Regions from separate parts of the Shewanella sp. A22 genome, predicted to be linked through region 3. Evidence: predicted binding sites of a transcription regulator. Region 3 holds the regulator's gene; each other region holds the start of a gene.
The links. Region 3 encodes NrdR, which represses ribonucleotide reductase genes. Its sites were predicted from a motif close to AAACACNANATNTNGTGTTT; they were not measured.

Region 1 (7,400 bases), on a different contig from region 3:
TACGAGTATCACTTAAATCAGCAATAATCTGATCTTCTAATGCTTGACTAAACACATGCCCCGCATCCACACGCCAAGTACTTTGGTTGTAGCATCCTTTGCAAGCATGCTCACAACCACTAACAAATAACGTGCAACGGGTACCTTCGCCATTGATCACATCAACACTATGATAAGCACTGTAATGCATTATAAATGTTTCACTCTACGCTTAACTTCTTCTTGCTTACCAAAGTTAAACGGCCGAGCATCAGGACTGCCTAAATAACCACAAACTCGACGAGTAACTGACACTCGGCTTGGCTCATGATTACCACATTTAGGACACACAAAACCCTTACTCGTACAGTTAAACTCGCCAATAAAGCCGCAATCATAACACTCATCGATGGGGGTATTAGTGCCATAATATGGTACTCGGCTGTAGCTATAATCCCAAACGTTTTCAAGCGCTTCAATATTGTGCTGCATATTGGGATATTCGCCATAACAAATAAAACCACCATTGGCAATGGCAGGATAAGGCTGCTCAAAATCAATCTTATCAAAAGGATTCACTTTCTTTTCCACATCTAAATGGAAACTATTGGTGTAATATCCTTTGTCTGTCACCCCTGCTACTACGCCAAATTGGGTGGTATCAAGTTGACAAAAGCGGCTACACAGGTTTTCACTCGGTGTACTGTATAAACTAAAGCCATAACCCGACTCTTGCTTCCATGATTCAGTTGCTTGTTTTAAATGATTAATGATAGCAACCGCTTTATCTCGCAGTTGTGCATTATCAAACACATGTTCTGCATTACTATATAACGCGTTAATCGTTTCATGCAGGCCAATAAAACCTAACGAAATCGACGCTCGACCATTTTTAAAAATCTCGCTGACATCATCATCGGCATTTAAACGAACACCACAAGCGCCTTCCATGTAAAGAATTGGCGCTACACGGGCTTTAACCCCTGCTAAGCGCGCTATGCGAGTATCTAATGCTTTACGAGCAATTAACAAACGTTCATCAAGTAATTGGTAAAAACGCTGTTCATCTTGGCCTGCTTCTAACGCGATACGCGGTAAGTTAAGGCTGACTACACCTAAGTTATTTCGGCCTTCGTGTATCAATTGGCCATCTTCTTCATAAGCGCCTAAAAAGGAGCGGCATCCCATTGGCGTTTTAAATGACCCAGTGACGTTAACTACTTGATCATAATTTAAAATATCAGGGTACATCCGCATGCTTGAGCAAGTTAATGCCATCTGTTTAATATCGTAGTTAGCATCTGTTTTTCGGTGATTAACACCGTCTCTAATCGCAAACACCAATTTAGGGAACACTGCAGTTTTACGATTTTTACCAAGCCCAGCCATGCGTACCGTTAACATTGATTGTTGAATCAATCGAGATTCCCATGATACTCCCAAACCAAAACCAAAGGTCACAAACGGTGTTTGACCATTGGCAGTATGTAAAGTATTAACCTCATACTCAAGCGACTGAAAAGCATCATGACATTCTTTTTCGGTTTGCGTCATCGCATAACCTTCCACGTCAGCAACTTGCCATTTTCTCGCCACAGCAAGGTGCTTTTGATAACTGATTTGTACAAATTCAGCCAATACTTCGTCGATACGATTGATGGTTGTACCACCATAAATATGGCTCGCCACTTGGGCAATAATTTGTGCCGTTACCGCTGTGGCCGTTGAAATAGATTTAGGCGGTTCAATTTCAGCATTACCCATTTTAAAGCCATGCGTTAACATCCCAGCTAAATCAATTAGCATGCAATTAAACATAGGGAAAAAGGGAGCGTAATCTAAATCGTGATAATGAATTTCACCTTTTTCATGGGCGACAACCACATCTTTTGGCAGTAAATGTGTTTTAGCATAATGTTTCGCCACAATGCCCGCTAATAAATCTCGTTGAGTCGGAATCACTTTGGCGTCTTTATTAGCATTTTCGTTTAAAATGGCACTGTCTGATTGCTCAACCAAGCCCCTGATAGCACAATTTAATTTACTTTGCGCCTCACGGTGCTTGTCTCTGTCATGACGGTATTCAATATAATGACGTGCCACAGACTTAAACGGCCCCGACATTAATAAATTTTCGACTGCATCTTGTAACTCGTGAATATCAACTTCAGTTTTAGCAACCATTTGCTGCTCAACCGATAGCGCTAACTGCGCAGCATATTGATGGTCTGCAATGCCAGCAGACTCCATTGCAGCAACCACAGCCTCTTTGATTCGACAACCATCAAACGCAGTTCTACATCCATCCCTTTTCACGACAACAAGCATACAACCGTCCTTACAAGCACTATATATAGCGCTTTAACTTTCCAGAAACACAAGATAGAGTGTATTAGACACACTAATACCAATTATTACTTTGATCCAGATCATAATTGTCGGCAGAACTTTATATTGAAAAATAGCTTGCTATCTACAATAAATATTGTAGGAATGGTGGGTAATTCAATGAGTCAAAACACAAGGGAAATGATACCTAGATTCATCAGGAAAAGTATCCTTTTGAGTGACAAGTCCATAGCAAAGTGGCATAAATTCTGCTTTATTTGCATCGTATAACCGAGTGGTCATAGGCTTAAATAAGGTTTCACGATATCAATTTAGCGGTCTCGAACAGGTTACACAGGAATAATGAACATTCGAAACCGCAATTGACTACTTTAATGTCGCTTCAATTAAATGTTGTATATCGTTTACTGCTTGCTCTCCTGCTGCAATCGCTTCTATAGCGCGATGAAACTCCATTGTGCCTATTTCACCTACATCGGGCACAATGCAAATATCTGGTGGCTCGCCCATTAAACGTGAACGCTTGTGGCGTTGTTCTAAAATATCCATTGATTGCGACATAACAGCCAGCATGCCTGGATGAGATTTTGAGCTTCCCAACGCAAATTTATCTGTTAAGCCGCTCATATACTCTTTACCTTTGCCCCATAAATCCATAAAGCCTGATTCTAGTTCACGCTTTTCATCTATGGACTCGGTTTTAGAGGCTTTACGACTTTTGACTTGCTCGGGGATCAGGTGCATTTGGCCACGTCGATGGCCGTTTAGATCCACTGCAATCACAATATCTACGCCCATAGAACGCGCTAATGACACTGGCACAGGGTTAACCACTGCACCATCGACAACCCAGCGACGCCCTTGCTGTACTGGCGGTAAAAAACCTGGCATCGAACATGAAGCACGAACGGCATGCCTTAAGTCGCCTTCTTTAAACCAAATTTCTTGACCCGAATATAAATCTGTTGCTACAGCGGCAAAGGGACGGTTTAGCTGTTCAATCTTCATATCACCAATACGATTTGCCAACACATCAAACACTTTTTCGCCACTAATTAAACCGCCTTTACGCCAACCTAAATCCATCAAACCGAGTACGTCCCAACTCGAAAAGCCACTTACCCATGCTTCCAGTTCATCCAAATGATTATTGGCATAAGCCGCACCCACCAATGCCCCCACAGAACAACCGGCCACTTTATCAGGATAAATACCAAGCTTGGCTAAACCATTTAGCACCCCAATGTGTGCCCAACCTTTAGCAGCTCCGCTGCCGAGTGCTAATCCAACGGTAAGCTTTGTCATTTTTTTTCCTTTCAAACATGGGATGATTATCATTCATAAAGTATCAATGATCAGCTTTACTAATTTAACTCTGGTCTTCGTTAAGAAGTGCTAAATAACGATGTTAAAAAATAGCATAACTAAAGCGACTCTTGTTGGCTATAGCGCAGTGAAACGGCTATAATCCGTGGCTAACATTTTTTAGGGGATTTACCTTTGCAATTTACCGATTTTTCATTGGACAAGCGCTTGCTTGACAGTTTAAAGCACCTTGGCATTACCACGCCGACCGATGTTCAAGCCCAAGCACTTCCTATTGCCTTATCGGGTAAAGATTTAATGGCCTCTTCTAAAACAGGCTCTGGGAAAACGTTAGCTTTTTTATTACCCGCAATGCAACGGGTTATCTCAACCAAAGCCTTGTCTAAAAAAGACCCTCGCGTATTGGTACTTTTACCCACTCGCGAATTGGCACAGCAGGTGTATGGACAATTGCGTTTATTGGTGGCCAATACACAATACAAAGCCATTAGTGTACTCGGTGGTGAAAATTTTAACGACCAAGCTAAAGCCTTAGCAAGAGACCCGCATTTTATTGTGGCCACGCCAGGTCGTATTGCAGACCATTTACAACAACGTCATCTTTTTTTGAACGGTCTTGAACTACTTGTACTTGACGAAGCTGACCGCATGCTTGATTTAGGTTTTGCTCCGCAGTTAAAAGCAATCAATGACGCTGCCGATCATAAACGTCGTCAAACCTTAATGTTTTCGGCCACATTAGATCATGACAGTATCAACGAAATTGCAGCAACCTTGCTAAAGTCGCCTAATCATGTCGCCATTGGTGAATCGTATTCAGAGCACAAAGACATTGAACAACGTATTATTTTGGTCGACCATTTAGACCATAAACAAGCCTTGTTACAGCACATTTTAAAACAAGAGCAACACAAACAAGTTATTGTATTTACGGCTACTCGCGCCGATACCGACCGTTTAGCCACATTATTAGCGGCGCAAGGGTTTGCTACCGCGGCATTAAGCGGCGACTTAAAGCAGTCGGCACGTAATCAGATAATGGATCAATTTGCCCGCGGTCAATCACAAATACTCGTTACCACCGACGTCGCTTCTCGTGGTCTAGATTTGGTGAATGTATCGTTAGTGATTAACTTTGATATGCCAAAATTTGCAGAAGAATACGTCCACCGTATTGGACGCACTGGCCGTGCAGGAGCCAAAGGTGACGCAGTGTCATTTGTTGGCCCTAAAGACTGGGATAGCTTCAAAAAAGTACAATTATTTTTGCGTAAAAACTTTGAACTAACGGTTATAGAAGGTATGCAGGCTAAATTCAGCGGCCTTAAAGACAAGCCAACCACAGGCAAAACAACGAGTACTCAACAACGCGTAACTGGCAACGACAAAGCTAAAACAGCCAAAAAAGCCAAGGCTGCGCCTAAGCGAGATAAACGCTTTATCACTGGGGTCGACGTAGGTGATGCACCCATGCGCCGTAAAACTAAACCGGTTCAAATTATTGAAGACAACAACAGCTCAGAAGACTAATAACGGCTTTTAAGCAAACGATATCAAAGATTGTGCAGATATTTAACGCGCAACCAAATGAACAACGACACGTTGGTTATATGCCAACGAGCAGTACAAAACAGTAAGGATTAACATGAAAATTTGTGGTGTAGAATTAAAAGGTGGCGAAGCCATCATCAGTATGCTTACCTATGAAGGTGAGACTTATAACGTGCCAGCTTGCCGTAAAATTTCTTTTAGTATATCGAACTCAAATGAAACTGAATCAATCCGCGAGTTTCACTTTGCCTTCCATAAATTGATGGATGACTACAGAGTCGACCAAATTGTGATTATTGAGCGTGAGCAAAAAGGGAAACTCGCGGGCAGCGCAACTAGCTTTAAACTTGAAGCTGCTATTCAAATTACCGAGCGGCCAGTCAATCTTATCTCTCCTGTTGCAATTAAAGAGCAGTTAAAGCGTAATCCACCGCAAGTAGACTTTGAGTCGCTTGATTTAAAACGTGTACAACAAAACGCGTTCGATGTAGCTTATGTACAACATAACCGCATTATTTTTGGTAAGGCTTAATTCCGTTTAGCTTCACGCGTTACGGATAAATAATCCGTAACGCCAATTTCATTTAGTTGCCCAATGTCAGACAGAAAACCAACAACACCTAAAGCCCCACCCAAAATGCCGATTAAGTCGGCAAGCAGTGCATTGAAACCCAAAACTGATATCAGCCAGTTAATCACTAGCGCCGACATCAAAAAGCAACAGAGTGAACAAAGTGCATTACGTTTTTTAAATGGATATCAGCCTGACGTAATCAAAAAAATTCGCCAATTGGTTGATGCAAAGGCTTTGGGGCGTCACTTTTTAACTCGCTACCCTAAAGTACACGACATTCGTACTGATAAAGCCTTATACGATATGACCATAGAGTTAAAAAATACTTATATGCGCCAATCAGATCCATTAGCTAAGGTTATTTTTGACGACAAAATTAACTTAAGTCATCACGCTCTGGGTTTACATTCGTATGTTAACCGGCGTCAGGGTAATAACGTTAAAGCTAAAAATGAAATTCGTATTTCATCACGACTAAAACACATCCCGTTTGAACTATTACAAATGGTAGTAGTACACGAACTCGCTCACCTGCGAGAAAAAGATCACAATAAACCCTTTTATCAGCTATGTACTTTTATGCTGGCCAATTACCACCAGCTAGAGTTTGATATGCGAGTTTGGTTAGTGGCCGAAGAAGTGGGTCAATCGCCCTACACAAAATAATGAATATTATTCCCGAGCAAGAATCACCACATATTGAGATCTATTAATTCACTCGCCAAGGTGGATCCAAACGATTTTCACCAGCCCAATAGAGTTTGAGTTTATTCCCACTAGGGTCAAACAACACGGCTTCGCGCCACAAATATGCTTCATCGGTCGGCATTTGGGTGAACGTTACCCCTTTATCGATTAATTCATTCACCCATAAATCAAGTTCTGGGTGCTCAAAGTAAATCACCACACCATGGGTTATAGGTGCTACATCTAATGACAACGAAAAGGTACTTGTTCCCATTGGGCATTCAAAACGAGCATAATGCGGTGTATCCACGATTAAATTAAAACCTAATAGCTGATAAAATCCAACCGCCTTGCTCATGTCTGATACTGGCAGTGTTACTTGATTGAGGTTCATAATATCCTTTCTATAACATTAATTAGGGCACGAAATTATCACAAATACTGTTTCATCATAAAGTAGCCTTCAGGGCTACCTGTAAACTTAGGTACTGTGCCAATAATGGTAAAACCTAATTTTTGATAAAATTGCGGCGCTTGAAAATCTAATGTATCAAGTTGCGCAATAATACAGCCTCGCTTAATAGCTTCATCTTCAGCTATATGCATTAATTCTTGCCCCAGGTTTTGACCTCGATATTGCTCATCAACCCAAACTACATTGATAAGGAAATTGTGATAAATTGTCCTCCCGGCAACACCACCTACCACTTTGCCATCATCATTTCGTGCAACGATTGTCAGTAGTTGTGTTGCTTCATCACCTAAATGTTCTGTGTTAAATTTACGTAGGCCAGCAGTCAGAAAATCGACAACCTCGTCATCTTCATGGTGAATAATGTCAATGCTCATTAATAAGTCTCTTATTTACTGTGTATTTGATTCATTCATCTACGCTGTATATTATACCAATCCTATTAAATATGTGATCTTTCAG
Region 2 (7,400 bases), on a different contig from region 3:
GGTAATGCACGACCTACAATTACACTCATGGCGTAATCAAGGTAAGAATTCTTAAGTTCGTCTTCGATATTAATTGGCGAAATAGATGATGCCAGATCAGTCATAAACTGCGCGTTCCTCTAAAGTGAGCTGACAATAAAACTTCCATATTATTATCTAGCTTAAAAACGTGATTTGGCATTCTAACACAGATATTTAATGTCGCCAGAGCAAAGACTAGCCAAATGCTCTGTCACTTAAAAATATTATTCAAAAGCTAATATTTTAAGCTGATTTAAGTTATTAACTTGCTAATATATGACTAATTTCTACTAAAAATAAACGGCATCTTGTTGATGCTTTAGGCACTTAAGTGCACAAAATGACAATTTGTAGAGTTTAAGTGGATATTTTATGAGCAAGTGCATATGGCAAAAGTCATTGTTGACTACTATTCACAAAGGTTATCGCTATAATAGCGACCATACTTTATTAAACACTGTAGGTTAAGTTATGTCACAAGCCGAGCAATCGACACCCAATGTAGATCCTGTAGAGATCGCAAAATTTGAAGCGATGGCACAAACATGGTGGGATCTCAATGGCGAGTTCAAACCATTACATTTACTTAATCCTCTGCGTTTAAACTACATCGACCAAACCGCCAACGGCATTTTCGGTATGAAAGTATTGGATGTGGGTTGTGGTGGTGGCATTTTATCTGAAAGCATGGCACGCATTGGTGCTCAAGTTGATGGCATTGATATGGGGACTGAACCACTTGAAATAGCCAAACTGCATGCGTTGGAGTCTGGGGTCTCTGTTAATTATCTTAAAACAACGGCAGAAGCACATCGCGACAACCATCGTGAGTTTTACGATGTCGTCACTTGCATGGAAATGCTTGAACATGTGCCAGACCCACAGTCGGTGATTCAAGCATGTTGTGACATGGTTAAACCTAATGGCTTTGTTTTTTTCTCAACCATTAATCGCAACATGATGTCTTATTTACAAACCATTATTGGTGCTGAATATTTATTAAAAATGTTACCCGTTGGCACCCATGACCATAGTAAGTTTATTCGTCCTGCTGAATTAATGGCTTTGGTCGATAACACCGACTTATTGTGCAAAGACGCCTTAGGCATAACTTACAACCCATTATCAGGTGTGTTTAAGTACACGAAAAGCGTTGAAGTAAACTACATGATAGCCACCCAAAAAATCGACTAATCAAGGTCAACTCGCTTCATAGCATGAATCTTTACAATATAACGTCAAATAGCGTTGTTGGTGACATAACGTTATTTGACCTCACATAAGTTAGCCGTACTTTATTCACGTTGGGAGCCAGCCCTTGCATAAACACGATATAAAAGGGGTGCTATTCGATTTAGATGGAACTCTAGCCGATACCGCACCAGATTTAGTGCAGGCATTAAACCTTAGTTTAGATGATGCCGGATTTGCCCCCCAGTCGCTTGTTAAAATGCGTCATGCAGCCTCACATGGTAGCTTATATTTAGTTAAAACCGCGATTCCAGACGCCAGTGAACAAGTCCAAATCGACATTCAACAGGCTCTGCTACTGCATTATGCTAGGATAAATGGCAATCACAGTCGTTTATTCGACGACTTACCCGAACTATTATCCCTATTAGATAGCCAAGCCATTCCGTATGGTGTGGTAACCAATAAACCGGCTCGCTTTGCCAGACCATTGGTCGAAAAATTAGGCTTAACCCATAGATTAAAAACCATGATCAGTGGCGATAGTACCCGTTTTTCTAAACCCTTTACGGCCCCCATGTTTTTGGCTGCACAACAAATTTCGATTAATCCTCAAGATATCTTATATTTAGGCGATGCTGAACGTGACTTAATTGCTGCCCACAATGCCAATATGTTAGGCGGCGTTGCGTTATGGGGCTATTTATCTGCCACAGACACGCCAGATACCTGGCCTGCACACAGACAATTTGAACACGGTAAATCACTTAAGCAGTTCTTCATCGAGTAAGATCATTAATCACCTTTTGTGATTATATCGTCTGTAAATGATGATCAAAATTGGCTTATGGATACAGATTACTAATGGATATTGATGCCCGATCAAAATGATAAAAAGATCAACCAATAATTGGTCATTTCATTTTGATCGCTGTTTATTTTAGCGATCAATTCTTTGTTATTTAACAGTTGAAAAAATCTCATTTTTCAAAAACACTTTATAAATTTGGGCTCTAGGGTTAGTCATCACTAACCCTACCGTTTATCCTCAACTTATCCACAAGATATTATTAAAATTGTGGCTTGCAAATCACCTCAAACCTCACTATCTTGTATCTTAGTTTTTAAATAACACCATATCTTGTGTGTGGTAGGCAATCAAACGCACTACGCTGGTGCATGACAAAATGCGTAGAGATTAGCTAAACACTCTTGGTTTTCATGCCATGTTGTGAGTGTGTTTAGATTGATTGTTTTAACATGGAATTGTTTTGTTACTGATTCGGATCGAATCAAGCAGCACGGTATCCTGCAACAGATCACATGATTAGATATAGAACCAAGGCCTCTCTTCAATGAATAGCAATATGACAGTCACTAAACGCAGTGGCGAACGTGAATCGATCGATTTAGACAAAATTCATCGCGTGATCACTTGGGCTGCCAAGGGGTTAAAAAACGTCTCGGTATCTGAAGTAGAACTTAGATCTCACTTGCAGTTTTTTGACGGCATTCCAACAGAAGCCATTCATGAAACCATCATTAAAGCTGCGGCTGATTTGATTTCCCCTGAAGCGCCGGATTATCAGTTTTTAGCCGCCCGTTTAGCGGTATTTCATTTACGTAAAAAGGCGTTTGGTCAATTTGAACCGCCTAAGTTATATGATCACGTCACCAAGTTAGTTGAAATTGGTAAATACGACATGCATATCATGGCTGATTACAGTCGTGAAGAACTAGACATTCTCGATAGTTATATTGATCATTGGCGTGATATGAATTTCTCTTACGCCGCGGTCAAGCAACTTGAAGGGAAATACCTCGTTCAAAACCGTGTAACACATGAAGTATATGAAAGTGCTCAGTTTTTATATATATTAGTCGCGGCATGTTTATTTGCTCGTTACCCAAAAGAAATCCGTTTGAAATACATTAAAGATTTCTACGATGCGACCTCTTTATTCAAGATTTCTCTGCCGACACCCATTATGGCCGGTGTGCGTACACCTACCCGTCAGTTCAGCTCATGCGTATTAATTGAGTGTGATGACAGCTTAGATTCAATCAATGCAACCGCATCTTCTATCGTTAAATATGTCAGCCAACGTGCTGGCATTGGTATTAACGCGGGTCGTATTCGTGCCCTTGGTAGCCCGATTCGCGGCGGTGAAGCATTCCACACTGGTTGTTTGCCATTTTATAAGTATTTCCAAACAGCAGTGAAGTCGTGTTCTCAAGGCGGTGTACGTGGTGGTGCAGCTACCCTTTTCTATCCTTTATGGCATTTAGAAGTTGAATCGCTACTTGTATTGAAAAACAACCGTGGTGTTGACGACAACCGAGTCCGTCATCTTGACTACGGCGTGCAGTTAAACAAGTTAATGTACCAACGCTTGATTAAAGGTGAATACATTAGTCTATTTAGCCCATCGGACGTGCCGGGCCTTTATGATGCATTCTTTGAAGACCAAGCTGAGTTTGAACGTTTGTACCTCCAATATGAGCAAGACAGCAATATCCGCAAAAAACAAATTAAAGCGGTTGAACTGTTTTCATTGATGATGCAAGAACGTGCTTCTACTGGGCGAATTTACATTCAAAACGTCGATCACTGTAATACCCATAGCCCGTTTGACTCTAAAGTTGCGCCAATTAAGCAATCAAATTTGTGTTTAGAAATTGCCTTGCCGACGAAGCCGCTAACAAACATTGATGATCCTAATGGTGAAATCGCGTTATGTACTTTGTCAGCACTTAATTTAGGGGCAATTAGTGACTTATCTGAGCTTGAGCCGTTAGCTGATCTAGCCGTACGTGCATTAGATAACTTACTTGATTACCAAGATTACCCAATTAAAGCAGCGCAAACGAGTTCGATGAACCGTCGTACTTTAGGTATAGGTGTGATTAACTTTGCTAATTACTTAGCTAAAAACGGTAAAAAGTATTCTGATGGGTCAGCAAATAACTTAACCCACAAAACCTTTGAAGCGATTCAATTCTATTTGCTTAAAGCGTCAATGAACTTGGCTAAAGAACAAGGTGCATGTCCGTTATTTCACGAGACAACCTACTCGAAAGGTATTTTACCTATCGACACCTACAAGCGCGATTTAGACAAAATTTGTGATGAGCCATTGCACATGGATTGGGAAAGTTTACGTAGCGACATTAAACAATACGGTTTACGTAACTCAACCCTTTCAGCATTAATGCCGTCTGAAACGTCATCGCAAATATCAAACGCGACTAATGGTATTGAGCCTCCACGTGGTTTAATCAGTGTTAAGGCCAGTAAAGATGGTCAGTTAAAGCAAGTAGTACCAGACTTTGACCTACTTAAAGATAAATATGAATTGCTTTGGAACATGCCAAACAATGATGGTTATATTCAACTTGTTGGATTAATGCAGAAGTTTATCGACCAAGCCATTTCAGCTAACACCAATTACGACCCAAGTCGTTTTGAAGGTGGTCGAGTGCCGATGCAAACTTTACTCAAAGATTTGTTAAGTGTTTACAAACTTGGCGTTAAAACACTGTATTATCATAATACTCGTGACGGTGCATCGGATCAATTTGACGACATTATTGCCGTCGAAGAAGAAGACGATGGCTGCGGCGGCGGTGCGTGTAAAATATGATCCCTTAGTTTTTATAAAAGTATCACTTTATGAATATTTAGCGGGGTCTACCCCGCTTTTTGGAAAATGCGTTTTCAGGACACCTAAATAATGGCTTACTCTACATTTTGTCAAACACCAAATGATTCAACCAAAGAACCTATGTTTTTCGGTCAATCAGTTAATGTGGCACGCTACGATCAACAGAAATACGAAGTATTCGAAAAGCTAATTGAAAAACAATTATCGTTTTTCTGGCGCCCTGAAGAAGTTGATGTTAGCCGCGACAAAATTGATTTTGGTGACTTACCTGAACACGAAAAACATATTTTCTTGTCAAACCTTAAATATCAAACCTTACTCGATTCAATACAAGGTCGTTCACCTAATGTGGCATTTTTGCCCTTGGTATCACTGCCTGAGTTAGAAACGTGGATAGAAACATGGTCATTTTCTGAAACCATCCACTCGCGTTCATACACTCATATTATTCGAAATATCGTCAATAACCCATCTGTGGTATTTGACGATATCGTTCAAAATGAAGAAATCTTAAAGCGGGCTGGTGACATTGCCGCATACTACGATGACTTAATCGAACTCACCCAGATTAATAACCTTTTAGGTGAAGGAACTCACGTCATTAACGGTAAAGAAATTACCGTTAACTCTCGTATTCTCAAAAAGTCATTATATTTGTGCATGATGTCGGTTAATGCCTTAGAAGCAATTCGTTTCTATGTCAGTTTTGCTTGTTCATTTGCCTTTGCAGAACGTCGTTTAATGGAAGGTAATGCAAAAATCATCCGTTTGATTGCCCGAGATGAAGCTTTACACCTTAACAGCACCCAGCACATATTAAGCCTAATGCAAGGGGGTAAAGATGACCCTGAAATGGCTGAAATTGCGCTTGAATGTCAGCAAGAAGCGTACGATTTATTTGTAAAAGCAGCAGAACAAGAAAAAGACTGGGCTAAATACTTATTTAAAGATGGTTCAATGATTGGCTTAAATGAACAGATTTTATGTCAATACGTTGAGTTTATTACCAATCAGCGGATGAAATCGGTACATTTACCGCAACCATACCAAGAACAGTCTAACCCACTACCGTGGATGAAAAACTGGTTAGAAAGTGATGCGGTACAGGTCGCTCCACAAGAGGTAGAAGTGTCTTCATACCTTGTAGGACAAATTGATTCTTCAGTTGATGGCGATGAGTTTTTAGATTTTGACTTATAAAAAACTGTTTAATAAAGCACCTATTGTAAGCTTGAAAGGACAGCCGGTTATTTTATTTGACGGCCAGCACTCAAGCTTATTAGAAGCGCTTGAATCAAAAAAAGTAAAAGTGTTTTCAGAGTGCCGTAATGGATTTTGTGGTGCTTGTAAAACCACACTGATATCAGGAGAAGTTAATTACTTCTCCGAGCCACTTGCAGAGCTCAAATCAGATGAATGTCTACCCTGTTGTTGTGTACCCGATGGAGATGTTAATCTCAAACTCTCAACTGAGGGAGTACAGGTAGTGGCTAAACGTCAATATGCCACAGATAATGATATTCACAAAACAACCACAACATTAAGCCAAGTATTACAGACGCCCGCTAAACTTGCCCACGAACGATAATCGAACTGCCTTTCTGGTATGACTGATATAACTTAACTTTTTGTTGCGGCATCGCAGGATGAAGCATAGCTATCAAGCTCGATAACACCTTGCAAAATAAGGCCATGATAATGGGCTTTTACCAATTGAAAATTCATACTTGGTGCAAAATAATAAGTGACCTCTTCAGCCCCTGTTTGTTCAACGGGTATCAGTTGCAATTCTCCCCACTGAGCGATATTGGCCGTGAGTGCATCTTTAACATAATATTGATAAAACTCAACTGCATCAGAAGCTTGTCTGATAAGCGCAAATTGTTGTCTGCCATGAAGTAGGTATTCACGTATTTGTATCGCTAAAGTATCAACATCTCGTAAAGGAATGCTTTTTGATTGATAAGCAGTAATATCACCATCAAGCTCAACACGAGATTCAAGCCCACTTTTAGCAACGGTCACTTTCAAGTCTCTGGAACGAAAACCGCTAACCTGTTGATGAAAGTTATTGGTAAACCATTCATTTTTGACATTTGACCAAAATATTTCACTACGTTGTTGATATTGCGTACCAATACCTAAAATACTGGCTTCACTATTTGACGTGATAACGGCTGATTTACCCACCCAGTTTTCAATGCGAGTCATTTTCCCTGTATGTAATCCACTCAGATAAATTGAATAATCGAAATGTCGAAAACATTCAGGTTGAAAGTCATCGGCCCACCCACTCTTGCTTTGCAGTAAAACCGTCGATAAGCAGAGTAGCTTCAGCATTCTCTTCGGCAACACACACTTGCCCTTGGATAAAGAAACATTCAATAAGATTGTCATCATTCGTTTTAAAGGCACTATTAATGTCGTCAAACTTGCAGGTATACGCGGTTTTCTCATGGTTTAAAATACTTCATTCACATTTAAGTAAAAGTTAGTTTCATTTTCACCAACCCCCACATCTAA
Region 3 (7,400 bases):
TCTATAGAAACGGTAAAATTAGTTGAAAACTGCGCATTATTGTTCGTCACCATTAACGGCAAGTTGAGTTGCTCACAACGCTCTTTAGTTAGCGTTTGACAGATCAATCCACGTCCGTAAGTTGCCATAAAGTTGATTGCTTCAGGCGTCACTTTATCAGCGGCCATGATCAAATCACCTTCGTTTTCTCTGTCTTCATCATCCATCAAGATAACCATTTTACCTTGACGAATATCTTCAATGATTTCTTCTATGCTATGTAGCGCCATTGTCAGACCTTTATTAATGTAGTTATTGATTTAATCCTGAGGCATTAAATCTTCTTGTATTGTGATGTTTTGTTTTCATTTGGGTACAAGTGTTATTGATTATGGTCGTTAACGCAAAAAACCTGACTTAGCGAGCAGTTCCATCGTCACACCTGACGATGACTGTGCTTGGTTAACTTCTGGTTGCATCAAGCGTTCCAAATAACGCGCAATTAAATCCACCTCGATATTAACGCTGTCACCCACCTTTAAATCCACCAGCGTGGTTTCTCCAGCAGTATGAGGCACAATCGTTAACCTAAAACGAGTTCCATCAACTTCATTTACGGTTAAACTCACACCATCAATGGTGATTGACCCTTTATGCGCAATGTAGCGACTCAATTGAACCGGTGCAGACAGCCAAAATTCAAGCGCTTTGCCTCTGTAGTCACATTGCTCAACTTTAGCGATACCATCAACATGGCCACTGACCATGTGTCCACCCAACCTTGTTGTCGACGTAACGGCTTTTTCAAGATTAACCCGCTGACCAACTTGATAACGACTAAAACCTGTGAGCTCGACAGTTTCTGCTGATATATCTGCAACATAGCCATCACCAAGGCACTCAACTACGGTCAAGCACACTCCGTTTGTAGCAATACTGTCCCCTAGCTTTACATCGGTTAAATCTAATTTACCACTGGCAACGGTCAAGCGAATATCGTTACCTTTGCGATCAATTTTACGTAACGTACCAAGGGCTTCAATTATCCCAGTAAACATAATGACTCACTTTTGGTTTATTTACTTTGCTCTTGCTCAGGTTTTGGCCCTGCAACTCGCACTTTAATAGGGTTGATTGTATCTGAGAATATAACGCTTATCTTGTCCGACGTTACGCTCATCAATTAATTGCAGCACTGGTGTTTGCTCCATCGCGTTGTAATCAGGCAGTTGCAACATATTTCTACCATGGCTACCCAGTAGTTTAGGCGCCTGGTAGAGCACAATTTCATCGGCCAAATTTTGCGCGACAAAAGCCCCTGCTAAGGTGGCCCCCGCTTCAACTAAAACAGTATTCGCCTGTTGGCCCAAATACGTTAGCAAAGCTACCAATGGGATTCTACCTGACGAGTCACACTCTAACTGTAAAAAAGACACATGTTCAGGAAAAGTCGCTTTAACACCGTCTGAATAATCACAACCAGAAACTAATAAAATAGGACTTTGAATTGAAAAAAATTGTTGTGTTGCCGTTAATCTAGCGCGACTGTCTAGTACCACTCTTAAAGGCTGGAATAGTTCATCTTTTGTATGCCTAGTAGTCAGTTCGCCTAATGTTTCATAGCGAACATTAAGGCTAGGATCATCAATAAGAATGGTTTCAACACCGGTAATTAATGCACAATTCCTAGCACGGTATTTTTGCACATCGGCTCGGGCAGCGCTGCCGGTAATCCACTTTGACACGCCATTGGACAACGCCGTTTTACCATCTAAACTGGCTGCAATCTTTACCGTCACCCAGGGCAACCCTGTTTTCATGCGCTTCATAAAGCCAAGGTTAAGAGCGTAAGCTTGTTCGGTCAGCAGACCCACATCGACTTGAATACCCGCATCTCGCAACATGGCAATTCCACGTCCAGACACCTCAGGGTTGGCATCGGTTACAGCAACAATAACTCTAGCAACCTTGGCGTTAATTAAGCCTAAAGCACAAGGAGGTGTTCGGCCATAATGACTGCAAGGCTCTAACGTGACATAAGCCGTTGCGCCTTCTGTCGACAAGCCTTTATCTTTTGCCATCTTCAGTGCATTGACTTCGGCATGGCCTTGACCAGCGCGTTGATGAAAACCTTCACCAACAACCTGTTTTCCTGCAACAATCACGCAGCCTACACAAGGGTTAGGCCGAGTAGTATAACGTCCTCGCTCTGCCAGCATAATCGCACGGCTCATCATTTCAATATCGAAATTAGACCAGTTAGACATAAAAGAAACCTTTTTTCGACACCATATTATCTTCGTGCACCATACATAACCTACGCTCGAACAACACGGTCTTAATCAGTAATTACTTTTGCAGTTTCGCGATAGCTTCGCCAAATTGAGACACGTCTTCAAAGGCTCTATAAACGGACGCAAAACGAATGTAGGCAACCTTATCTAGGCTCATTAACTGCTCCATCATTAGATTACCAATCATTTCTGAATCCACTTCTCGCTCACCTGTTGCACGAAGTGTTGATTTGATTTTAGTCAGCGCCTGTTCAATCTCATCAATCGACACAGGACGCTTTTCTACTGCCCGCAACATGCCGCCACGCAGTTTATCTTCATCAAAGGGTTGCCTAGTGCCGTCACGTTTTATCACTCTAGGCATGACTAATTCTGCACCTTCAAACGTGGTAAAACGTTCATGGCATTCGGTACATTCCCGGCGGCGACGAACTTGGTGACCATCCGCCACTAATCGAGAATCTATTACTTTGGTATCGGTCGCGCTACAAAAAGGGCAATGCATTGAACCTCCTGCAGAAAACAAAATGGCCGCTAACAATTAGCGGCCATTAAAGTTTATCCTATTTGCGGCACAAGGTTAACCTAAACCTGAGTGCCATACACATTAGCGATTAACCGTATACAGGGAACTTAGCACATAAAGCCAATACCTGCGCTTTTACGCGCTCAGTAATAGCAGTATTAGATGCATCGTCTAAAATATCGCAAATCCAACCTGTTAGCTCTTTCGCTTCTGCTTCTTTAAAGCCTCGACGAGTAATAGCTGGTGAACCGATACGAATACCTGAAGTTACAAACGGTGAACGAGGATCATTTGGAACTGAGTTTTTATTCACCGTAATATTAGCACTGCCTAATGCTGCGTCAGCTTCTTTACCGGTTAAATCACGGCCAATGAGATCAACCAACATTAAATGGTTTTCAGTACCGCCAGAGACAATTTTATAACCGCGGGCTAAAAAGACTTCAACCATGGCTTTAGCATTTTTAACCACTTGCTGTTGATACACTTTAAACTCTGGCTCTAATGCTTCTTTAAATGCAACGGCTTTACCCGCGATAACGTGCATTAAAGGACCACCTTGACCACCAGGGAATACTGCAGAATTTAGCTTTTTATATAAGTCTTCATCGTTAGCTGCAGAAATAATAATACCGCCGCGTGGGCCTGCTAATGTTTTATGTGTGGTTGATGTAACTACGTGTGCATGTGGTACAGGCGTTGGGTATACACCAGCAGCGATTAAACCTGCAACGTGGGCCATATCAACAAATAAGTATGCACCGATTTTATCAGCAATTTGGCGCATTTTAGCCCAGTCAACGATACCAGAAAAAGCAGAAAACCCACCGATGATCATCTTAGGCTTATGTTCAACAGCTAAGCGTTCCATTTCGTCGTAGTCAATTTTACCAGACTCGTCGATACCGTAAGGGATAATGTTATAAAGCTTGCCAGAGAAGTTAACTGGAGAACCATGAGTTAAGTGGCCACCGTGAGCGAGGTTCATACCTAACACCGTGTCGCCTGGTTGCAATAACGCCATGAACACAGCGCTGTTTGCTTGTGAACCAGAGTGTGGTTGCACGTTAGCATAAGTAGCACCAAATAATTCTTTTGCACGTTCAATCGCTAAGGTTTCAACCACATCAACGTATTCACACCCACCATAGTAACGCTTACCAGGATAACCTTCAGCATACTTGTTGGTTAACTGCGAACCTTGCGCTTCCATCACACGTGGACTGGTATAGTTTTCAGACGCGATCAATTCAATATGTTCTTCTTGACGACAAGTTTCATCTTCAATGGCTTTAAATAAATCTGGATCATAATCCGCAATATTCATCGCTTTCTTCAACATGGTAGCTCCAACATCATTGTCTATATAGTAGGGTTGCGCGGTATTCTACTCTGCAACGATACTGATTTACAGTAGAAACAACATGAAATTCACTGTGTTCTGAATACAAAACGATTCATGTTTATCACTAAAACAGGACAAATCAATGAGCATTTTTAATCGAAAAGGTGCACTACACTCAATCACACAATTGCCTGTTGAGTTAAACCAATAATACAGTAGAATTATCACCATCTTTGTTGACAATTAGACAGTATCATTATGGCTCAATTTGTATACAGCATGCTTCGTGTGGGTAAAATTGTCCCGCCTAAAAAGCAAATTTTAAAAGACATTTCACTTAGTTTCTTTCCTGGTGCCAAAATTGGCGTGCTTGGTTTAAACGGCTCTGGTAAATCAACATTACTGCGCATTATGGCGGGAATTGATACCGAAATAGAAGGTGAAGCTCGACCAATGCCTGGGCTTAAGATTGGTTACTTACCGCAAGAACCACGCTTAAACGAACAACAAACTGTTCGCGAGGCTGTTGAAGAAGCATTAAGTGAAGCTAAAAATGCATTAATACGTTTAGATGAAGTTTATGCTGCTTATGCTGAACCCGATGCAGATTTCGACGCACTTGCAAAAGAGCAAGGTGAATTAGAAGCCATCATCCAATCACAAGATGCACATAATCTTGACCATATCCTTGAACGAGCAGCAAACGCCTTACGCCTTCCTGATTGGGATGAAAAAGTTGCCGTACTCTCAGGTGGTGAACGTCGCCGAGTCGCGATTTGTCGTTTATTGCTTGAAAAACCAGAAATGTTATTACTTGACGAACCAACCAACCATTTGGATGCTGAATCAGTAGCATGGTTAGAGCATTTCTTACAAGAATATAACGGCACCGTTGTGGCCATTACCCATGACCGTTACTTCTTAGATAATGCAGCGGGTTGGATTTTAGAACTCGACCGCGGCGAAGGAATACCTTGGGAAGGAAACTATTCCTCATGGCTTGAGCAAAAAGATGCCCGCTTGCAACAAGAATCATCAACTGAAAGTGCTCGTCAAAAAACCATTGCTAAAGAATTAGAATGGGTGCGCCAAGGGGCAAAAGGACGTCAGTCTAAAGGCAAAGCCCGTATGGCACGCTTTGAAGAACTCAACACCAATGATTACCAGAAGCGTAACGAAACTAATGAGCTATTTATTCCACCAGGGCCACGCTTAGGCGATAAGGTTATTGAAGTAACCAATCTAACTAAATCTTATGGCGACCGAGTGTTAATTGATGATCTCAGCTTTACCGTGCCTAAAGGCGCTATCGTCGGCATTATTGGTGCTAACGGCGCGGGGAAATCAACCCTATTTAAAATGATATCTGGTACAGAGCAACCAGACAGCGGCAGTATTTCTGTTGGCGACTCAGTTCAAATTGCTTCTGTTGAGCAGTTCCGTGATTCAATGAATGACAAAAATACAGTGTGGCAAGAGATTTCTGGCGGCCTCGACATCATGCGTATTAACAACACAGAAATACCAAGTCGTGCTTATGTAGGACGTTTTAATTTCCGTGGTGGCGATCAGCAAAAAATCATTGGCACCCTATCGGGTGGTGAGCGCAACCGAGTCCACTTAGCCAAATTGTTACAAGCAGGTGGCAACGTATTATTACTCGACGAGCCAACCAACGATCTTGATGTAGAAACACTGCGAGCACTAGAAGAAGCATTATTAGAGTTCCCAGGTTGTGCAATGGTTATTTCCCATGACCGTTGGTTTTTAGACCGTATTGCGACCCATATTCTTGATTACCGAGATGAAGGTAAAGTTAACTTTTATGAAGGAAACTATACTGAATATTCAAACTGGCTAAAAGAGACGTTAGGAACCGATGTAGTGGAACCTCATCGATTAAAATATAAGCGTTTGAATAAGTAACTCACCTAACAATGGTTAATGAATAAAGCAGAGTTAACATATTCTGCTTTATTTTATTTAACAGTATTTTAGAGGACATCCTCACGATAACAGCCGCGTGCCCCTCATTTATGTCAAAATTTTGTCAAGTTAATGTGAGCAATGCACCACAATCTGTTTGTAAAGCCAAAATAACTTCAGTATTATAAATTATTAATGGATTATTTTACTCTTTGCTGATTATTCTCAGCGCATTCAGAGTGTCGATGGTTCCAGCTTGTAGAGAAATTTAATGGAGAAATCAGTGAGATACGTTTCAATTAGCCTTGCTTTATTGTACTTATACGCAAGCAACTCATTTGCGGCACTCGAAGTCATTACCACGTCAGAAAAGCAGACTCTCAAACAAATTGAAAATCAATACGATATCGATACCCTGCTGATCACTGTTAATGACAAATTCTCACAGCTTAATAAAAAAGCTTATGACGTAGAAGGTCTAAAAAAATCAATTATTACAGAAAAGCAACATTATGATGAGCTCATTGCCGATTTACCTAATGTAATTAGAGCAAAAACGGCGCTTACTGAAACCTATAGAAAAATTGAAGCGTCTATTTATTCCGTCGATGAATTGACTCAAAAAGTAGAGCAAGACAGCAAACGTCTTGAAGCTGAAAAAATTGAAATATTAGCTGAATATGAGACAATAAATAAAAAGCGTACAGACAAAAGTCAGCAATTATTTAAACTCAAAACAGATATTACAGATCGCTTAATTACTGATTTATCAAAATCCAGCAGTACACTGCCAGTCAATATTAATGGTTCGACTGAGTGTTCAAAATATCAATCAATTGCGGATTGTTTAAAAGAATCCAAAAGTAGCATTTTATCAAGTACCCGTAATGAATCTCCCTTTTTAAATGACAAAAGCGTTTTGTTGTCATATGAGGTGATTGACGCCAACATGAACATGAAAGGCGATTTACGCTACAAAGTAGCGATGCAGTTCAAACCTTCTTATAACAATAAAATTGATTCAATGTTAAATGAAGAATTAGGCCTAAAATCAGCAATGGTGACATTAATTAGTAACGTGCCTGCAGATTGGTATGTTAATGGTACTAAAATCGGCACAGGGAAAAAATTGTTCCATGAAATGCCATTAGGTAAACATGGAATATTAGCGTCATATCAAAATCAAGATAAATCCAGCGTAGAAAACATAGAAGGTAACGGTGTATTTAATTATAAATTCGCTAATGTTGGTTCGCCGGATAAAACGAGCAATAAATCAAAGGTAGTGTCGGTGGAAGTACCAAAAGGCATTCTCAAGCCAACAGCGAAA

Region 1: nrdD (anaerobic ribonucleoside-triphosphate reductase) is a predicted target of NrdR. The motif match lies at 2,353-2,372, and genes of this name have one in related genera.
Region 2: nrdA (class 1a ribonucleoside-diphosphate reductase subunit alpha) is a predicted target of NrdR. The motif match lies at 2,342-2,361, and genes of this name have one in related genera.

The regions. Positions count from the first base shown of each region.
Region 1 covers NZ_JBSQBN010000048.1:22,901-30,300, forward strand. The annotation lists gene nrdG (anaerobic ribonucleoside-triphosphate reductase-activating protein) at 1-190, opposite strand, end outside; gene nrdD (anaerobic ribonucleoside-triphosphate reductase) at 190-2,307, opposite strand; gene rssA (patatin-like phospholipase RssA) at 2,695-3,633, opposite strand; gene ACWXWT_RS10595 (DEAD/DEAH box helicase) at 3,829-5,184, shown strand; gene ACWXWT_RS10600 (DUF3010 family protein) at 5,300-5,737, shown strand; gene ACWXWT_RS10605 (YgjP-like metallopeptidase domain-containing protein) at 5,843-6,445, shown strand; gene ACWXWT_RS10610 (VOC family protein) at 6,489-6,860, opposite strand; gene ACWXWT_RS10615 (GNAT family N-acetyltransferase) at 6,899-7,315, opposite strand.
Region 2 covers NZ_JBSQBN010000008.1:55,938-63,337, reverse strand. The annotation lists gene gyrA (DNA gyrase subunit A) at 1-104, opposite strand, end outside; gene ubiG (bifunctional 2-polyprenyl-6-hydroxyphenol methylase/3-demethylubiquinol 3-O-methyltransferase UbiG) at 493-1,215, shown strand; gene ACWXWT_RS03055 (HAD family hydrolase) at 1,340-2,002, shown strand; gene nrdA (class 1a ribonucleoside-diphosphate reductase subunit alpha) at 2,568-4,856, shown strand; gene nrdB (class Ia ribonucleoside-diphosphate reductase subunit beta) at 4,947-6,077, shown strand; gene yfaE (class I ribonucleotide reductase maintenance protein YfaE) at 6,067-6,465, shown strand; gene ACWXWT_RS03035 (hypothetical protein) at 6,498-7,217, opposite strand; gene ACWXWT_RS03030 (BamA/TamA family outer membrane protein) at 7,338-7,400, opposite strand, start outside.
Region 3 covers NZ_JBSQBN010000130.1:614-8,013, reverse strand. The annotation lists gene ribBA (bifunctional 3,4-dihydroxy-2-butanone-4-phosphate synthase/GTP cyclohydrolase II) at 1-269, opposite strand, end outside; gene ACWXWT_RS17520 (riboflavin synthase) at 378-1,037, opposite strand; gene ribD (bifunctional diaminohydroxyphosphoribosylaminopyrimidine deaminase/5-amino-6-(5-phosphoribosylamino)uracil reductase RibD) at 1,101-2,246, opposite strand; gene nrdR (transcriptional regulator NrdR) at 2,329-2,778, opposite strand; gene glyA (serine hydroxymethyltransferase) at 2,888-4,141, opposite strand; gene ettA (energy-dependent translational throttle protein EttA) at 4,403-6,070, shown strand; gene ACWXWT_RS17495 (hypothetical protein) at 6,354-7,400, shown strand, end outside.